DNA from 2 places in the Bacillus sp. EB106-07-01-XG149 genome. Region 1 is predicted to be linked to the other one. Evidence: riboswitches for the same ligand, from Rfam matches in the RefSeq annotation. Region 1 holds a riboswitch; the other holds the start of a gene.

Region 1 (9,081 bases):
TGTCGTACGTTCACCATTAAATCATGTTGTATCGCTGAAATCAGCAGGCATTCAATCGCCAAAAGATTTAGAGGGGAAAACAGTTGGATATTCTGGAACACCTTTAAGTGAGATGTATTTAAAAACGATGGTAAAAGAAGCTGGTGGTAATCCAGATACAGTGAAAGTAGTCGATGTTGGCTTTGATCTAGTACCGGCATTAATTACGAAGAAAGTGGATGCGGTAACAGGGGCATACATTAACCATGAAGTACCTGTTATGCGTCATGAAGGTCATGAACCAGCATACTTTAATCCAGCCGATTACGGTGTACCGAATTATCATGAGCTTGTATTTGTAACAGGTGATAAAACGTTGAAAAAAGATAAAGAAGCGTTACAAGCCTTCTTACGTGGTACGAAAAAAGGCTATGATTTTATGAAGAAAAATCCAGATGAAGCATTAAATATTTTATTAAATCATCAAGAAAAAGAAAACTTCCCACTTGTACCAGAAGTTGAAAAAGAGAGTATGAAAATTTTATTAGAGAAGATGGAAACGAAAGATGAACCATTCTTATCAGATTCAAAAGAGTCATGGGAGAAACAAAATAAATGGCTGAAAGATAAAGGAATGACGAAAGAAATCGTTCCGGCCGATGAGTTCTTCGAAAATATTTTAAAGTAGGCGAATGAATATGAAAAATGAGCTTCATGTAATCTCAAATGGTCACATGTCATTCGAAGAGTTAGTGAATGTAGCGATGCAAATTGAAAGTGAGATTGACTATTTGCATATTCGTGAGCGTGAGAAAAGTACGAAGGATTTGTATGAAGGTGTGGAAAGTCTTTTGAAGAAAGGCTTTCCGGCATCAAAAATAGTGATAAATGATCGAATTGATATCGCTATTTTATTAAACATTCCACGCGTGCAGCTAGGATATCGAAGCGCAAATGTAAGGTCAGTGAAAGAAAAGTTTTCTTATTTGCATGTCGGCTATTCTGTACATTCTTTAGAAGAGGCGATCGATGCATTTAAGAATGGAGCGGATTCACTCGTCTATGGTCATGTATTTCCGACAGATTGTAAAAAAGGTGTACCAGCGAGAGGGCTTGAAGAGCTTTCAGACATTGCAAAGTGTTTATCCATACCGATTACAGCAATTGGTGGAATTACCACGGAAAATATCGGGGATGTTCTTACTAACGGTGTCAGTGGTATTGCTGTTATGTCTGGGATTATAAGTAGTAGTAACCCGTATAGCAAAGCGAAATCTTATAAGGAATCAATAAGAAAGTGGGCGGAAAAACATGTGTAAGAAGTATGATGTAGCGATAATTGGTGGTGGTGTAATCGGTAGTTCAGTTGCACATTTTCTAGCAGAAAGAGGGCATAAAGTAGCGATTATAGAGAAGCAAAGAATTGCATCTGAAGCCTCGAAAGCAGCCGCTGGTTTACTTGGGGTTCAGGCAGAATGGGATGCATATAACCCACTATTTGAACTTGCGAGAGAAAGCCGTGCTATATTTCCACAACTTGCAGCAGTTTTACGTGAAAAAACAGGCATCGATATTGGGTATGATGAGAAAGGCATTTATCGCATTGCCCAAAATGAAGATGAGAAGGAAAGAATTTTTCACATTATGGATTGGCAGCAGAAAACAGGTGAAGATTCTTACTTTCTAACGGGAGATCGTTTACGAGAGAAAGAACCGTTTCTATCTGATTCAATTATAGGTGCTGTATATTATCCAAAAGACGGTCATGTTATTGCACCGGAGCTTACGAAAGCATTCGCACATTCCGCATCAATTTCGGGTGCTGATATATATGAACAGACAGAAGTGTTTGATATTCGTATTGAAAACAATAAAGTGACTGGGATTGTGACGAGCGAAGGTATTATAGCATGCGAGAAAGTTGTTATTGCGGGTGGTTCATGGAGCACGAAGTTACTAGGGCATTTTCACCACGAATGGGGTACATATCCAGTTAAAGGAGAAGTAGTAGCGGTAAGAAGTAGAAAACCACTTTTAAAGGCGCCTATTTTCCAAGAAAGATTTTACATTGCACCAAAGCGCGGCGGACGTTACGTAATTGGAGCAACGATGAAGCCTCATACGTTTAATAAAACCGTGCAACCAGAAAGTATTACTTCTATATTAGAGCGCGCGTATACAATATTGCCAGCTTTAAAAGAAGCAGAGTGGGAAAGCGCATGGGCAGGGTTAAGACCACAATCGAATCATGAAGCTCCTTATATGGGAGAGCATGAAGAAATAAAAGGTTTATACGCTTGTACTGGGCATTATCGAAACGGTATTTTATTAAGTCCTGTTTCTGGTCAGTATATGGCTGATTTAATAGAAGGAAAGCAGGCGAATCATTTGCTAGATTCATTGCTTTCTAAAATAGTTTAGAAAGGGGATGGAAGTTTGAATTTAAAAATTAATGGTAACCAACTTGAAGTGCCAGAGAGTGTGAAAACAGTGGCTGAGCTACTTACGCATTTAGAGTTAGATAACAGAATTGTAGTAGTAGAGCGTAATAAAGATATTTTACAAAAAGATGATCATACAGATACATCTGTTTTTGATGGAGACCAAATTGAGATTGTAACTTTCGTAGGAGGCGGTTGATTATGTTAAACATTGGACCATTTTCATTTCATTCTAGACTTTTATTAGGAACAGGGAAATTCCCTGATTTTGATGTACAGCAAAAGGCAATTGATGTATCTGAGGCTGAGGTTTTAACGTTCGCAGTACGTCGTATGGATATATTTGATGCAAAGCAGCCTAATTTATTAGAGAAACTTGATGTGAAAAAATATACGTTATTACCGAATACAGCTGGAGCAAAAAATGCTGAAGAAGCTGTTCGTATTGCAAAATTAGCAAAAGCTTCGGGGCTTTGCGATATGATCAAAGTAGAAGTTATCGGTGATGATAGAACGTTATTACCTGATCCAGTAGAAACGTTAAAGGCATCTGAAATGTTACTAGAAGAAGGATTTATCGTACTTCCGTATACATCTGATGATGTTGTATTAGCACGTAAATTACAAGAACTAGGTGTGCATGCAATTATGCCAGGAGCATCACCAATCGGTTCAGGGCTTGGTATTGTAAATCCGTTAAACTTAAGCTTCATTATTGAACAAGCGACAGTACCAGTTATCGTTGACGCTGGTATCGGTAGCCCAGCTGATGCGGCATTTGCAATGGAATTAGGAGCGGATGGCGTGTTATTAAATACTGCTGTATCGGGAGCAAAAGATCCAATAAAAATGGCACAAGCAATGAAATTAAGTATTGAAGCAGGACGATTAGGATTTGAAGCGGGGCGTATTGCACGTAAACGTTGTGCAACAGCAAGTAGTCCTTTAGAAGGAATGAGCGTAGTTGAATAATCGATATTCTCGCCAAGAATTATTTTCTCCAATTGGAGAAGAGGGGCAACGAAAGATAAGAGAAAAGCATGTACTCATTATCGGTGCAGGTGCATTAGGTAGTGCAAATGCAGAGATGTTTGTAAGAGCAGGTGTTGGAACAGTAACGATTGTTGACCGAGATTATGTCGATTGGAGTAATTTACAAAGGCAACAATTGTATGCAGAGAGCGATGTAGAGAATAACCTACCGAAGGCTGTAGCGGCAAAGAAGCGTCTAGAAGAAATTAATAGTGAAGTAAGAGTAGAAGCTCTCGTTCAAGATGTAACAGCTGAGGAATTAGAAGAACTCGTTACAAATGTTGATGTAATTATTGATGCAACTGATAATTTCGAAACGCGTTTTATTGTGAATGATATAGCACAAAAGTATTCCGTTCCATGGGTTTACGGAGCCTGTGTAGGGAGTTACGGCCTTTCTTACACAATTCTTCCTAGTAAAACGCCATGTTTATCTTGTCTATTACAATCGATTCCGCTTGGCGGGGCGACATGTGATACAGCGGGCATTATATCTCCTGCTGTATCTCTCGTCGTTTCTCATCAAGTAACGGAAGCTCTTAAACTGTTAGTGGAAGATTATGAATTGCTTCGAGATGGACTTGTGTCGTTTGATGTATGGAAGAATGAATATTCATGTATGAATGTGCAAAAGCTTCGTAAGCATAATTGTCCTTCGTGCGGAGAGAATGCGATATACCCGTATTTAAATAAAGAAAATACATCGAAAACAGCAGTTTTGTGCGGGAGAAATACAGTTCAAATTAGACCACCTCATAAAGAAGAAATGGATTTTGAACGATATAAAGAGCTGCTGAAAGATCGTGTGAATAATTTGAATGTAAATCCATATTTAATATCATTTTCTGTGGAGGAAAAGAGATTAGTTGCTTTTAAAGATGGCCGGGTACTTGTACATGGAACGAAAGATATAAGCGAAGCAAAAACAATTTATCATCGCTATTTTGGATAGAAAAGGATGAGTGGGATGAAAGTAAATAAAGCTTTAACAATTGCAGGATCTGATAGTGGAGGTGGTGCCGGCATTCAAGCAGATTTAAAAACCTTCCAAGAGCTTGGTGTGTATGGGATGACGGCAATTACGGCAATTACTGCTCAAAATACGCTTGGCGTTCAAGGGGTATATCCAGTTCCGTTAGAAGGTATTACGGAACAGCTGAATTCAATTGGTACGGATTTAACACCAGATGCTGTGAAACTAGGAATGTTATTTAGCAGTGAAATTATTCAAATTGTCGCAGAACATATTAATAAGTTTGGGTGGAATAATATTGTACTAGATCCTGTTATGATTGCTAAGGGCGGTGCATCATTATTACAACAGGAAGCAGTACAAGCATTAAAAGAATATTTATTACCAGTAGCAACCGTTGTAACACCGAATGTTCCTGAGGCAGAAGTGTTAACCGGGATGGAGATTCATAATGTTGAAGATAGTAAGGAAGCTGCGAAAGTACTGCATGAACTAGGTGCGAAATACGTGCTTATGAAGGGTGGACATGCAGAATATCAAGGTAATGAAGTAATTGACTTACTCTTTGATGGTGAGCAATTTATCGAATTTAGAAGTGAACGGATTCCTTCAAAGCAAACGCACGGAAGCGGGTGCACATTTGCTTCAGCGGTTACAGCAGGACTTGCGAAAGGCTACTCAATTGAAGAGGCAGTTCTAGAAGCGAAACGATTTATTAGTATAGCAATTGAAGAGCCTTTGAATATCGGAAGTGGTCATGGGCCGACGAATCATTTTGCATATAAATTGAATAAAACACAAGCATAAAGAAAGGAAAAGTCAGTTTTATAACTGGCTTTTTTTCTGTTTACTTTTTTCAAATACAGGAGTAATATATCAGCCAGAATACATTTTTTGTAATACGCTGAGTCCAAATATAAGGAGCGGAGGAACCAATTTGTGCAGTGTCACTAGGGGTGAATCTTTCAATTTTGAAAGTAGGGCTACTCTCAAAGCCCGAATCCGACAGCTAACTTCGTAAGCGTCTTGAGAGAGGACGGTGCCATGATGGATACATCACTTCATCAATCTGATTAGTATAAGGGAATATCAATCTATGTTTGAGTTCTTTTATGCTAAGGAGGATGAGGTACATGGAATTAACACTTATTTGTATTGGAGAAGAAAGCAAGGTAAATAGTTTAAGAGATTTAGTAGCATTTCAACATGAGTTAATTATTTTTACAGCAAATGAAGAGATAGCTGCTGAAGTTAGGAATTGTGGGTTTGATTGGACTTATAGCTGTAGTAAGGCACAAGATTTTACTAGTATTTGTGAGTGTATTAAGAAGGTGATTTTACTAGGGGATGAGCTTCCAATCATTAGTTTCTTCACAGAACACATTCGCTTTTCTTTTCAAGCACCTATTACTGTTGTTACAAGGAATAAACGATATCCAGCGAGGCTCTATGAAAAAATTGGAGCTACATTTGTCGTGTTTACGAATTGTAATAATATTTCTTTTTTATTTTTTGAATAGGGCGGGGGAAAAAAGATGAAGGTGTTGTTACTAGGAGATATAGCGAATCGTTGGGCGGTATCAGTAGAGCGAGTTCAAGAATTGGTGGTGCTTGATCCTATTTTTCCAAGGGCCTATATCATATTGCCATCGAAAGACGCTTTATATTTAAAAACAGATGTTATCGAATATGAGCAGCTACATGCAGAATTGTCACAAGTTTATATTCGCGGGAGAAATTTGCGCGCATTTTTGCGTGGAGAATAAATAGTGAAAAAAAAGAGCGAATGCTAAGTGCAACAAGCTATGCACTTCATGTCATGCGCTCTTTTTATTTCGTATTTAAAAGATTATTTTTGTGAAAAAGAAAGAAAAGACGAGAAAACAGATGAAATAATATTAATAACACTCAATGTAAGCGTTTAAATAGATGGATATTTTCTTATTTTCAGTAATTTAGCTCTTTACAAGTTAAATATAGAGGAGTATATTTACTCTCATAAATCATTCATAAAATTTCCAAAAAAACCTAAAATCGCTGAGTTCCAGAAATGGAGCGGGGGAACCAATTTTGTGCATCGTCACTTGGGGTGAATCTTTCAGTTTTGAAAGTAGGGCTACTCTTTAGGCCCGAATCCGACAGCTAACCTCGTAAGCGTTTAGAGAGGAGGTTTACTTTGTGTTGTTCATTTCGAACACTAAGTAGAGCTTAGTGTTCTTTTTTTGATAAATTAATGGTAAATTTTTACAGAAAAGAGGAATGGCTATGTTAGATGTTGTAATGATCGGGATTTTTGTTGTGTTAGTCGCATCGATGGTAAGTCTTGCAAGTTGGTCAGATAAAGTTGTGAAAGAAGGGAAGCAATCATGACGGTTGCCTTATCGGTTATTGTTGCAGCAATTACGGTGTACTTAGTGTATGCATTATTAAATCCAGAAAAGTTTTAATTAGGGGGAATCATTCATTATGATTTGGGTCGCAGTTGTTATTACCATGCTGTTGTTTATTCTTGTGGCAAAGCCAATGGGGATTTATTTAGAGAAAGCCTTTCAAGGTAGTAAAAAGTTAGATAAAGTATTCGGGCCTTTTGAAAAACTTATTTTTAAAATTACGGGTGTAAAAGAATACAATCAAACGTGGAAACAGTACGCATTGTCATTAGTTTTATTAAATGGATTTATGATTGTTGTCGTATATTTCATTTTCAGACTACAAGGAGTATTGCCATTAAATCCAGCACACATTGAAGGGATGGAGCCTACGCTTGCTTTTAATACAGCAATTAGTTTTATGGCTGATACAAACTTACAGCATTATAGCGGTGAAAATGGTTTATCGTATTTATCACAATTAATCGGAATTACATTTTTAATGTTTGCAGCACCAGCAACGACGTTAGCACTTGTAATGGCGTTTATAAGAGGGCTTGCTGGGAAGGAACTCGGTAACTTTTTCGTTGATTTTACGAGAGCACTAACGAGAGTATTTCTTCCTATCGCATTTATTGCGGCACTAGTCTTTGTCGCACTTGGCGTACCACAAACGTTAGACAGTGCAGTTACAGCACAAACAATCGATGGGGCAAAGCAAAGTATATTACGTGGGCCTGTTGCATCATTCGTGTCCATTAAGGAACTCGGAAATAACGGCGGTGGATTTTTCGGAGCAAACTCTACGCACCCTTTTGAAAATCCAGGGCAAATGAGTAATATTTTACAAATGATGCTTATGATGTTATTGCCAACAGCACTTCCATTTACGTACGGACGAATGGTAGGAAATAAAAAACAAGGTCGTATCCTTTTCGTATCACTATTCATGGTGTTTTTACTAGGATTTATAACGATTACTACATCTGAATTACATGGGAATCCAGCGTTAAATGGAATGGGCATCGAACATGTACAAGGGAGTACAGAAGGAAAAGAAGTACGATTTGGAACAGTATTTTCTTCCCTATACGCAACAGTGACGACAGCTGCTGAAACAGGAGCCGTTAATACGATGCATGATACGTTAACACCAATTGGCGGGTTAGTACCACTCGTAAATATGATGTTAAATACAGTGTATGGCGGAGTTGGGGCAGGTTTTGTGAACATTATTATGTATGCGATTATCGCAGTCTTTATATCTGGATTGATGGTTGGACGGACACCAGAGTTTTTAGGTAAGAAAATTGAAGGTAAGGAAATGAAATTAATTGCGGTAACGATACTATTTCATCCACTGCTTATTTTAGGGTTTTCAGCATTAGCTCTTTCAACAAGTTTAGGAACGGATGCCATTTCTCATTCTGGTTTCCACGGTTTAACGCAAGTGGTATATGAATATACATCGTCAGCTGCGAATAACGGATCTGGATTTGAAGGGTTAGCGGATAATACACCGTTTTGGAATATTACAACTGGCTTAGTTATGTTTTTAGGGCGCTATTTCAGTTTAATTACGATGCTAGCTGTTGCAGCTTCATTGAAAGAAAAGACGGTAGTACCAGAAACAGTCGGAACGTTCCGTACGGATAATAGTTTATTTGGCGGCATTTTCATCGGAACAATTGTAATTGTCGGTGCATTAACATTCTTCCCGATGTTAGTACTCGGCCCAATTGCAGAATTTCTTACATTGAAGTAATGGAGGGTAAATGATGAGACCGGTAGTAGTAAAAGAAAAGAGAGTAAATGATTCACAAATACATGCTGTAGAAGATGAAGTTAGACAAGCGAAAACGATGGATCGTGATATCGTGAAACATGCGATGAAACAATCCTTTGCGAAATTGAATCCGAAAGTCATGATAAAGAATCCGATTATGTTTGTTGTAGAAATTGGATTTATCATTACGTTCATTTTATCGTTTCTTCCAAGTCGTTCTAGTAGTGTACCAGGATGGTTTAATATAACAGTTTCTCTCATTCTATTATTTACAGTTTTATTTGCTAACTTTGCAGAAGCGTTAGCGGAAGGACGGGGGAAAGCGCAAGCCGATTCTTTAAAACAGTCAAAGAAAGATGTGTTTGCAAATGTTGTAAAAGAAACTGGAAACATTGTTCAAGTTTCAGCAACTGATCTGAGAAAAGATGACGTTGTTATTGTAAAACAAGGAGAAATGATTCCGAGTGATGGAGAAGTCATAAAAGGATTAGCGTCTGTTGA
Region 2 (9,081 bases), on a different contig from region 1:
TCTTGCACGTAATTTGAGATGGTTAAAATAGAGAACGTTCTTACCGTGATTCATGTACGAACCATCTCTCCCAACTTTTATTGCTACAGTACTCACTTATCGTTCTAAAACATTTCATATGTGATTAGTATGAATAACATTGTATAAAATTTCTATTTCATAGCCATTTCCACATTCACACAGTGAATGTATTACATAAAAATATTATTCATTTTAAGCTAAATAACGTACGCAAATATGAAATTTCGTTTTGTTTTCATGTAAGTTTTGTACTGTAAGGTCATTTAAACACAGCTATTTATCTATCGTAAAGAAGTATTTTAATTCCCTTTATTTTCAAGCTTTCCTGTCCTTATTTCAAAATATAATCCACTTCACTTTTTCAATTGAAATATCCATATATCACAACAAAAACTCCTACTTACTCATAGATATAAAAATTATATCAGTATATCTTTTAGGTTCATATGCAATTATGCATAGCGTATACACAAAAAGGATAGCTTCACTTTCGTAAAGCTATCCTTAAAAAATCTTCTTACTTTTTCAAATGATATGGAACTGTTGTAATAACAACATTTCTTTTATAGAGTAAATACGCACGAATGAGTAAACTAGACTGATTATGAAGAATGTTATGCCAACCTTTTTTCGGAATGAACTGTGGTATAACGACAGTAACTCGGTAATTTGATTCACTCGCTTTATATTGCACTGTATCAATAAACTTTGTTAGCGGTTGAATAATACTTCTATAGTGAGAATGTAAGGTAACAAGTCTTACTTCAGGTTGCCACTTCTTCCATTTCTCTTCAAATTTCTTTTCCTCTTCTCTGTCAAAAGCAACATATACAGCGATAACTTGATCTGCAGAAAGAGCCTTCGCATAGTTCAATGAATTTTCCACCACATGAGTCATGCCCGCTACAGGAACGACAATTACATTTCCCTCAATTGGAACAAGTGGTTCACAAGTTTTTAAACTTAATTGATCGCCCACTGCATCGTAATGCTTCTTAATTCTATGGAACAAGAAGATGATGGCAGGTAAGAAAATAAGGATTGACCAAACTTGTGCAAATTTAGTTAAAAAGAACATGCTCATTACGATAAAACTAATAACTGCACCAATTAAATTAACCGTTAATCTCAAAGCCCATCCTTCAGGTTTTTCACGAAGCCATTTTAATACCATACCCGTTTGAGAAAGTGTAAATGGAATAAATACACCTACTGCATATAACGGGATTAAATGTTCTGTTTGCCCTTGGAAAGCTACAATTAAAATAATCGAAGCTATCCCAAGTATAATAATACCGTTTGAGTAACCTAGGCGGTCTCCTCTAATCGTAAACATTCTCGGTATAAATTTGTCTTTTGCAAGGTTAACTGCTAATAGTGGAAATGCAGAATAACCTGTATTAGCAGCAAGAATTAATATTAAAGCAGTTGTACCTTGTATGAAATAGTACATGAAATTACGTCCAAAAGTTTGTTCAGCAATTTGTGAAACAACTGTTACTTCCTTACTTGGATTAATTCCGTAATAATAAGCTAAAAAGACAATTCCTGAAAATAAAACGGCAAGTAATGCACCCATTGCAAGCAATGTTTTCGCTGCATTGTTAGGTGCAGGATCCTTAAAGTTTGGAATTGCGTTAGAGATTGCCTCAACACCTGTTAAAGCCGAACTACCCGATGCAAATGCTCGTAGCAGTAAGAACAAACTAATTCCCGCAACCGGCGTTCCAATCGGCGTGTGTAAAGTCGGTGAAACGTGACCAGTTAAAATATTGTATATCCCTACCCCAATCAATATAAATAGTGCTAGAACGAATAAATAAACCGGATATGCTAAAACGGAAGCTGATTCCGTTACCCCTCTTAAATTTAAAATAGTAATCAATATAACAAATATAATCGCAATGATTACATTATGTGCATGTAAACTTGGAAAAGCTGATGTGAGCGCATCTGTACCTGCGGACACACTTACTGCCACAGTTAAAATATAATCGACTAATAAAGATCCTCCAGCTATTAACCCTGGATTCATCCCTAAATTTTCTTTTGATACAACATACGCGCCTCCGCCATGAGGATAAGCAAAAATAATTTGACGATAAGATAAAATAAGGGCTGTCAATAACACTAATACCCCAACAGCGATTGGAATTGAATACCAATAAGCAATCGCTCCAAGACCTGCTAAAGCAATTAAAATTTGCTCTGGTCCGTATGCAACCGATGACAATGCGTCAGAAGATAAAATGGCTAACGCCTTCGTTTTATTAAGCTTTTGCTCTCCTAACTCAGTTGATTTTAACGGTCTTCCAATTAAAAACCTTTTAATAGATGAAACCAATGCTATCCACTCTCCAATAATTTTGTACGAACGATTCTGCTAGTTACAGCGGATAAACAATTTCTTCAGAAAACAAAAATGTCTACAAGCCATAACGAAATAGACTTGTAGACATTATATTTTTTGTCGCACAAGCTCCACCTTCCTTCTCAATATAACGCTTACGAGGTTAGCTGTCGGATTCGGGCCTATGAGTAGCCCTACCTTTTTCAAGGATTCACCCCATTGGATTAAGTACTAATCCATAAGAACGGGTCCCCCGCACCATGCGGTTTCAGCGATTTAGAAAATTGAAACTGTGGATTATAATACTCCTTTATTTTCAAAATGTAAACAAAAATTTTGAAAAAGAAAAAAATAAAATGATTGCGCATAATCCGCTGGTAAATATACATAATGAATACTAAAAAACGATAAAGGAGACCCATATGTCTAAAGAAAAGAAGCCTATTTTTTCTGATTCCTATTTAGATGCATTAGCAAATGAAATTAATCAATTATACGGTAAACGTGAACAGGAAATAAATTTGACAGATAGAACGAAAAGAAATAAATAAGTTGTCATAAAAAAAGAAAGCAATACACTTATATATTGCTTTCTTTTTTATTTTTTCATACATCCAATTCTATTGCTGATTTGTTAAAGATCATTTCTTCATACACTTTTAAATTTTGATATACTGCACCCAATAATGGTGCTTCCATAGAAAACTGTTCTGCTACATCTAGTAAGTATCCTTGTATGTGCTTCCCTTCAATGGACGAACCTTTTTCCATATCACGCTGCATCGATGACTTCATATCATACGAAATTTTATCAATTGTTTTCATATGTTCCTGGGCAATATCTTCCTTAATTGGTGCCCCTATATATCTCATGATTTGCACACATTCTTCAAATAAGTTTTGAATAAAATCACGTCCACCTTCGCTTTCACGAATCGGTCCTATTGGTGCACGCATTAATGTTGTCACACCTGACATTACAGTAATAAATAAATATTTATGCCACATATCTTGCGTAATATTTTCACTTAAAACAAAACTAGATTTCGTACCTGCAAATGCTTTAGCAATATGCTGTTTTCTCTCTGAATCTTGAAACTTCATTTCTCCAAACAGAAGTCTGTTGGCAGCGCTAGTTTGTACAATTTCTCCTTGATCGTTTAACGTCGTCTCGATAAAACATAGACCGCCAATCACTTTCTCTTCACCAAATTCTTTTTGTAATAGTGATATATGAGCAATACCATTTAACAATGGAATGATGACAGTATTTTCACCTACAAACGGCTTCAAATCTTGAATCGCCTCGTTTAAGTGATACGCTTTTGTTGAAAATAAAATGACATCAAATGGAGAAGTTCGATCTTCTTTCGTTATTAATTTCGGTTGGAAGGAAAAATCCCCATTCACACTACGAATAACAAGTCCCTTTTCCTCTAATTGCTGTTTTCTTTTACTACGAACAAGAAACGTAACATCTTCCCCTTTTTCGACTAATCGGCCACCAAAAAATCCTCCGACGCCACCAGCTCCTAATACTAAAATACGCATACAACATCCCCCTTTTCAAAATACAATTTTATAACATGTAGTATACATAACATTATACATGTCCTCTACTAAATAAGCTGAATTTTCATTCTTAATCAAGTATAAAACAGTGGTTATTTTCAAATAAATTTGGGCATGTTGTTTTTATAGCATATATGAAAGGAAACAATGTAAATGGAGGCAATACAGACAATCGAGGAAAAAGATGTAGCAACAGCTATATTTCAATTTATATTCCCGTTTTCTTTTAAAACTGGATATGAACAAAATATGTTCCCTTTCTTACAGAAAAATGATTTTCGCCCTTTTCGACTCGATCATCTTGAAAATGAAAATACATACTACGGAAAGTTTCAAGTTTCACATCAAAATATGGAAGCATACTATCTTTCATTTACAAATAAAATTCTATTTCCTCAATCAGAGCACCAAAAAGGATTGCAGCGCTATTCTAAAGACCTTAACTTAACTGGACATTTAACAACAAATTTGATTTCCGTTCCATTCAAAATTCATTCTATTGACGTAACACTTTGTCCTTATGAGCTTGGCTTCTTAACAATTCGGACAGAAGTAGAAACCGCTCCAAACATGACATTGTCAGAAGCAATCGAATTTGCCGCCCACTTCCGTGTCCTTGAAACTAAAAATGATACAACTGAAACTATCTGTATTGAATGTAACGGAAAACAATATTCACAAGTAGAGAAGCTCATATTCGGCGATTTATTTCATGGCTTAACAGACTTCTTTGAGAAAAAGAGATTGCGGAGTTCTTACTTTCAAACATTCCCCTTCTTTGAAGATCAACGAATGTATGTACAAACTTTATTATCCATAAACAAAAAGTCAGACCTTCATGTAATCGATGTATACCGAGCTTCCAGTCTTTCCGGATTAACAGACAATGGCAAGCCCTATATTAGCGCAAATAATGTTCCTTATATTCAAGATTATTTAACAAAACATTCTTATCAAAGATGGGCTCCTAATCGCTACTTTATTATGGAAGAACATATTTTCACATGTATAACAAACGAGGATGAACACGAATTCGCTAAACTTGCTAGTCAAATGTACGGAGAGTTTTATTACGCTTTGTTATTAAATCTATTTCATAAAGTTGTTTTATTAAAGATGGCAAACGCTTATGCTGAACTAAACATTGATCAAGATACAAATGAAATAGAGAAATTAATTTATTCAATCAATTCATTTACAGCGAATTACTTTTCTTTAGAGTTAGTATCCCAATCACAGAGTGAAGATATTTTTTTCCGCTTAAGAAAACTATTTAATATTGAAGTACTTTACTCGAATGCAAAACAAAATCTCGATAGTTTGTTTAAATATCAAGAAAATGTCGCTTCTAAAAAAGATAGCCTTTTACTATTAATTTTAACGCTCTACTCTGTAGTAGGCCAAATGTTAGGGTTTACTATGATTGATCTTTTAAGAAACACCGATTCAAACAAAATCTCGTCGCCACTTGAATTTTTCGCACTTTTAATAGCAATCAGCGGCATAGTCATTTCATTTATTTTAGGCGCGCAAAGTTTATACCAATGGAGTCTACAACATAAACGAAGAAAATCATGGGTAAAACAAACTGTACTTTCTGCTGTGAAAGAGAAAGATGATAAGAAGTAAAGAAGGTTATTTTCAAATTACAAATACGTGGTACGCTTCAGTAAATGAAATTTTTATTAGCGATTTTTAAATTATATCGACTTACCGACAAAAACTGACAAAAAAAGTACCGCATAGTAAAAAAAGTACTCCAAAATAAAATTTGGAGTACTTTTTTATTACACTAATTTATCTTACTTTCCTGCTTCGATTTTCTCTAATGCAGCAGCTACTTGCTCTTCAGTTAATTCGTGTTGCACGATATAACGATTACGTGGGTGTACACGACATTCATGAGAACATGCACGTAAATGTTTTGCTTCGTTTTCTTCAGAACATAAAATTTTCTTATTACATTCTGGATTTGCACAGTTTACATAGCGCTCACAAGGTTCACCTGTAAAGTGGTCTTTACCAACGATAACATGCTCTTTTTGGTTTACTGGTACAGAGATACGCTCATCGAACACGTAACATTGTCCATCCCAAAGCTCACCTTGTACTTCTGGGTCTTTGCCGTACGTTACAATACCGCCGTGAAGCTGACCTACATCTTCGTAGCCTTCACGAACTAACCAACCAGAAAACTTCTCACAACGAATTCCGCCTGTACAGTATGTTAAAATCTTTTTACCTTCAAGTGTTTCTTTGTTTTCTCTAATCCAATCTGGTAATTCACGGAATGATTCGATATCTGGTTTAATTGCACCCTTGAAGTGTCCTAAATCAAACTCATAATCATTTCGTGCATCAATAATAACTGTATCTTCTTGTTTCATTGCTTCATAAAAATCTTTTGGCTCTAAATACTTTCCAGTTATTTCGTGTGGGTTAATGTCATCTTCTAGACGAAGTGTCACTAACTCTGGACGAGGACGTACGTGCATTTTCTTGAATGCGTGCCCTTCTTCTTCATCTATTTTAAATACGATACCGTCAAAGCGTGGATCGTTGTTCATTGCTTCCATGTATTTCTCTGTTTGTTCTACAGTTCCAGAACAAGTTCCGTTAATTCCTTCTTTAGCTACAAGGATTCTTCCTTTTAATTCAAGTGAATTACAAAATGCTAAATGCTCTGCAGCGAATTCTTCAGGGTTTTCAATTGTTGTATACATGTAATATAGTAATACTCTGTATGGTTTTGTAGTTGCCAATGTATTTCTACCACCTATCTAATTTTTAAAATCATGTATAAGTTAACGTTCATATCAAAACATATATAATAAGAAAATGTATCCAAAGTTTTATGCATCCCATTTTCTTCTCTTTATACTATTTTCTATAAGTTAACAAAAATAAAAAACAAGATTACACATCAAAACACTATGGTTAAGTTGTAATCCCAATATATTATATATCATACAAATGCAATTCCATCAATTAATATGCTGTATTATAGGCTTTATGTTCACATAAATTTCAAAAATAGCCCTTTAATTCATTATGTTTCCCCACGTCATCACACCATAAACTCCCAATTTTTTATAACACGACACCATCTATTGCAGCAAGGCATATAATTTGCACTAAGGAAACATTTGTGTTCAAATAAAAATATCATCTAATACATCTAAATGTATTGAAATAAACAATAAGAATACTTACAATAATTTCATCAAGTTAACATTTCAAAGGGGAAAACTACTATGAATAAAGATATATCAAAAGATGAACAAGTCCCTTCTCAAAGTACAACTGTTCAATCCGCACACTTAGCTTTAAGTGGCGAAACGAAAGGCTGGAAACGACTGTTACCGTTTTTAGGACCCGCTTTTATCGCATCCGTAGCTTATATTGACCCTGGTAACTTTGCTACAAATATCGCAGCTGGTTCACAATACGGATATTTACTATTATGGGTTATATTCGCTTCTAACTTAATGGCAGTATTAATTCAAACTTTATCAGCTAAATTAGGAATTGCTACGGGAAATAATTTACCTGAAATAGCTCGCGAGCACTTTCCAAAACCTGTGTCTATCGGCTTATGGATACAAGGTGAACTCGTTATTATGGCTACAGATTTAGCTGAATTTATCGGGGCAGCACTCGGATTGTATTTATTATTTGGAATTCCTATGTTACCAGCTGCTTTAATTACAGCAGTCGGATCATTTATTATTCTTGAGTTTCAACGCAGAGGATTTCGCCCACTAGAAGCTATTATTACAGGGATGATTTTTATTGTAGTAATAGCATTTGGAATCCAAGTTTTTTATGCAAAACCAGAATTAAGTCCCCTTCTTTCAGGACTATTTATTCCGAAATTCCAAGGTGTAGACAGTATATTACTTGCAGCAGGGATATTAGGTGCGACAGTAATGCCACATGCAATCTATTTACATTCTGCATTGACACAACGCCGCGTGGTTGGAACAACTGACGAACAAAAGAAAAAGATTTTCCGTTTCGAATTTATTGATATCATTATTGCAATGGTTATCGCTGGAGCAATTAATGCGAGTATGTTAATTGTTGCTGCTGCACTATTCTTTAAAAATGGCTTGCATGTTGAAGATCTTGATGTTGCTTTTAACCAGTTCAGTACTTTAGTCGGTCCAGTATCGGCTGCTTTATTTGGAATTGGGCTCTTATCAGCAGGACTATCTAGCTCTTCTGTCGGTACAATGTCAGGTGACATTATTATGCAAGGATTCATTCGAATGCATATTCCGTTATATTTACGCCGCTTTATTACAATGATTCCACCCTTAGTTATTATCGCTTTAGGTGTAAATCCAACTTACGCTCTAGTCATGAGCCAAGTCGTCTTATCATTCGGTATTGCTTTTGCATTAGTACCACTTATTATGTTTACAAGCAGTAAAAAAATTATGGGTGCACTCGTTAACCACCGCATAACAACCTTTATCGCTTGGATCATTGCTGCACTTGTTATCATTTTAAATATTTTCTTACTGTATCAAACATTTATAGGATAATGAGAAAAGGTATTCCAATAAAACTGGAATACCTTTTTTCATTACCACTTATGTATGTACCTCTTTCTGGCATTATCACACCTTTCTCAGTTTGAAAGTAAAGTGGTAATCCTTCCGCAAGAAATATGCTCACATTTGATGGATCCTGCCTTTGATGATGAATATGTAAATGCGGCTCACTTGAACTTCCGGAGTTACCGACTTGGGCTAGAACCTCTCCTTCATTTACATGTTGGCCTTCCCTCACTTTAATTGATCCTTTCTTTAAATGGGCCAGAACCATAAATGTCCCTGATTCATCTAGTCGTAAATAAATATGATTCCCCGCCATTGACTGAAAATCATCCTCTCCTGGAACTACATCTTTTTCATCATTATTGATAGATACAACTGTTCCAGAAGCTGGTGCCATTACTTTCGCTCCATATATTCCATAATCCCCTAAATTACTACTTTTCGCTTCAGCAGGCGGAATAAGAATATCATATGCCCACCTTTCATTCGGTTTTATAACGTGATAGTTCGTTTCTAACCGATCACCACCCCATCCTACTAGTGCTCGTTCATTTAAGGGAAAACGAACGACTA

Evidence for each region. A riboswitch is a leader RNA that binds a small molecule or an ion and turns the genes downstream of it on or off. The one in region 1 is predicted to bind cyclic di-AMP.
Region 2: another riboswitch for cyclic di-AMP. It lies ahead of AC3WTA_RS16895 (APC family permease); the one in region 1 lies ahead of AC3WTA_RS24120 (hypothetical protein).

The regions. Positions count from the first base shown of each region.
Region 1 covers NZ_JBYTDP010000008.1:7,013-16,093, forward strand. Annotated here, with positions in the region: gene AC3WTA_RS24085 (ABC transporter substrate-binding protein) at 1-667, shown strand, start outside; gene tenI (thiazole tautomerase TenI) at 678-1,298, shown strand; gene thiO (glycine oxidase ThiO) at 1,291-2,400, shown strand; gene thiS (sulfur carrier protein ThiS) at 2,416-2,619, shown strand; gene thiG (thiazole synthase) at 2,622-3,392, shown strand; gene thiF (thiazole biosynthesis adenylyltransferase ThiF) at 3,385-4,404, shown strand; gene thiD (bifunctional hydroxymethylpyrimidine kinase/phosphomethylpyrimidine kinase) at 4,411-5,232, shown strand; cyclic di-AMP (ydaO/yuaA leader) riboswitch at 5,318-5,465, shown strand; gene AC3WTA_RS24120 (hypothetical protein) at 5,559-5,945, shown strand; gene AC3WTA_RS24125 (hypothetical protein) at 5,961-6,191, shown strand; cyclic di-AMP (ydaO/yuaA leader) riboswitch at 6,451-6,596, shown strand; gene AC3WTA_RS24130 (SipW-dependent-type signal peptide-containing protein) at 6,691-6,795, shown strand; gene kdpF (K(+)-transporting ATPase subunit F) at 6,792-6,872, shown strand; gene kdpA (potassium-transporting ATPase subunit KdpA) at 6,892-8,559, shown strand; gene kdpB (potassium-transporting ATPase subunit KdpB) at 8,573-9,081, shown strand, end outside.
Region 2 covers NZ_JBYTDP010000003.1:882,658-891,738, reverse strand. Annotated here, with positions in the region: gene AC3WTA_RS16895 (APC family permease) at 539-2,365, opposite strand; cyclic di-AMP (ydaO/yuaA leader) riboswitch at 2,509-2,655, opposite strand; gene AC3WTA_RS16890 (hypothetical protein) at 2,794-2,922, shown strand; gene panE (2-dehydropantoate 2-reductase) at 2,978-3,922, opposite strand; gene AC3WTA_RS16880 (hypothetical protein) at 4,097-5,572, shown strand; gene trhO (oxygen-dependent tRNA uridine(34) hydroxylase TrhO) at 5,746-6,705, opposite strand; gene AC3WTA_RS16870 (Nramp family divalent metal transporter) at 7,198-8,493, shown strand; gene AC3WTA_RS16865 (M23 family metallopeptidase) at 8,483-9,081, opposite strand, start outside.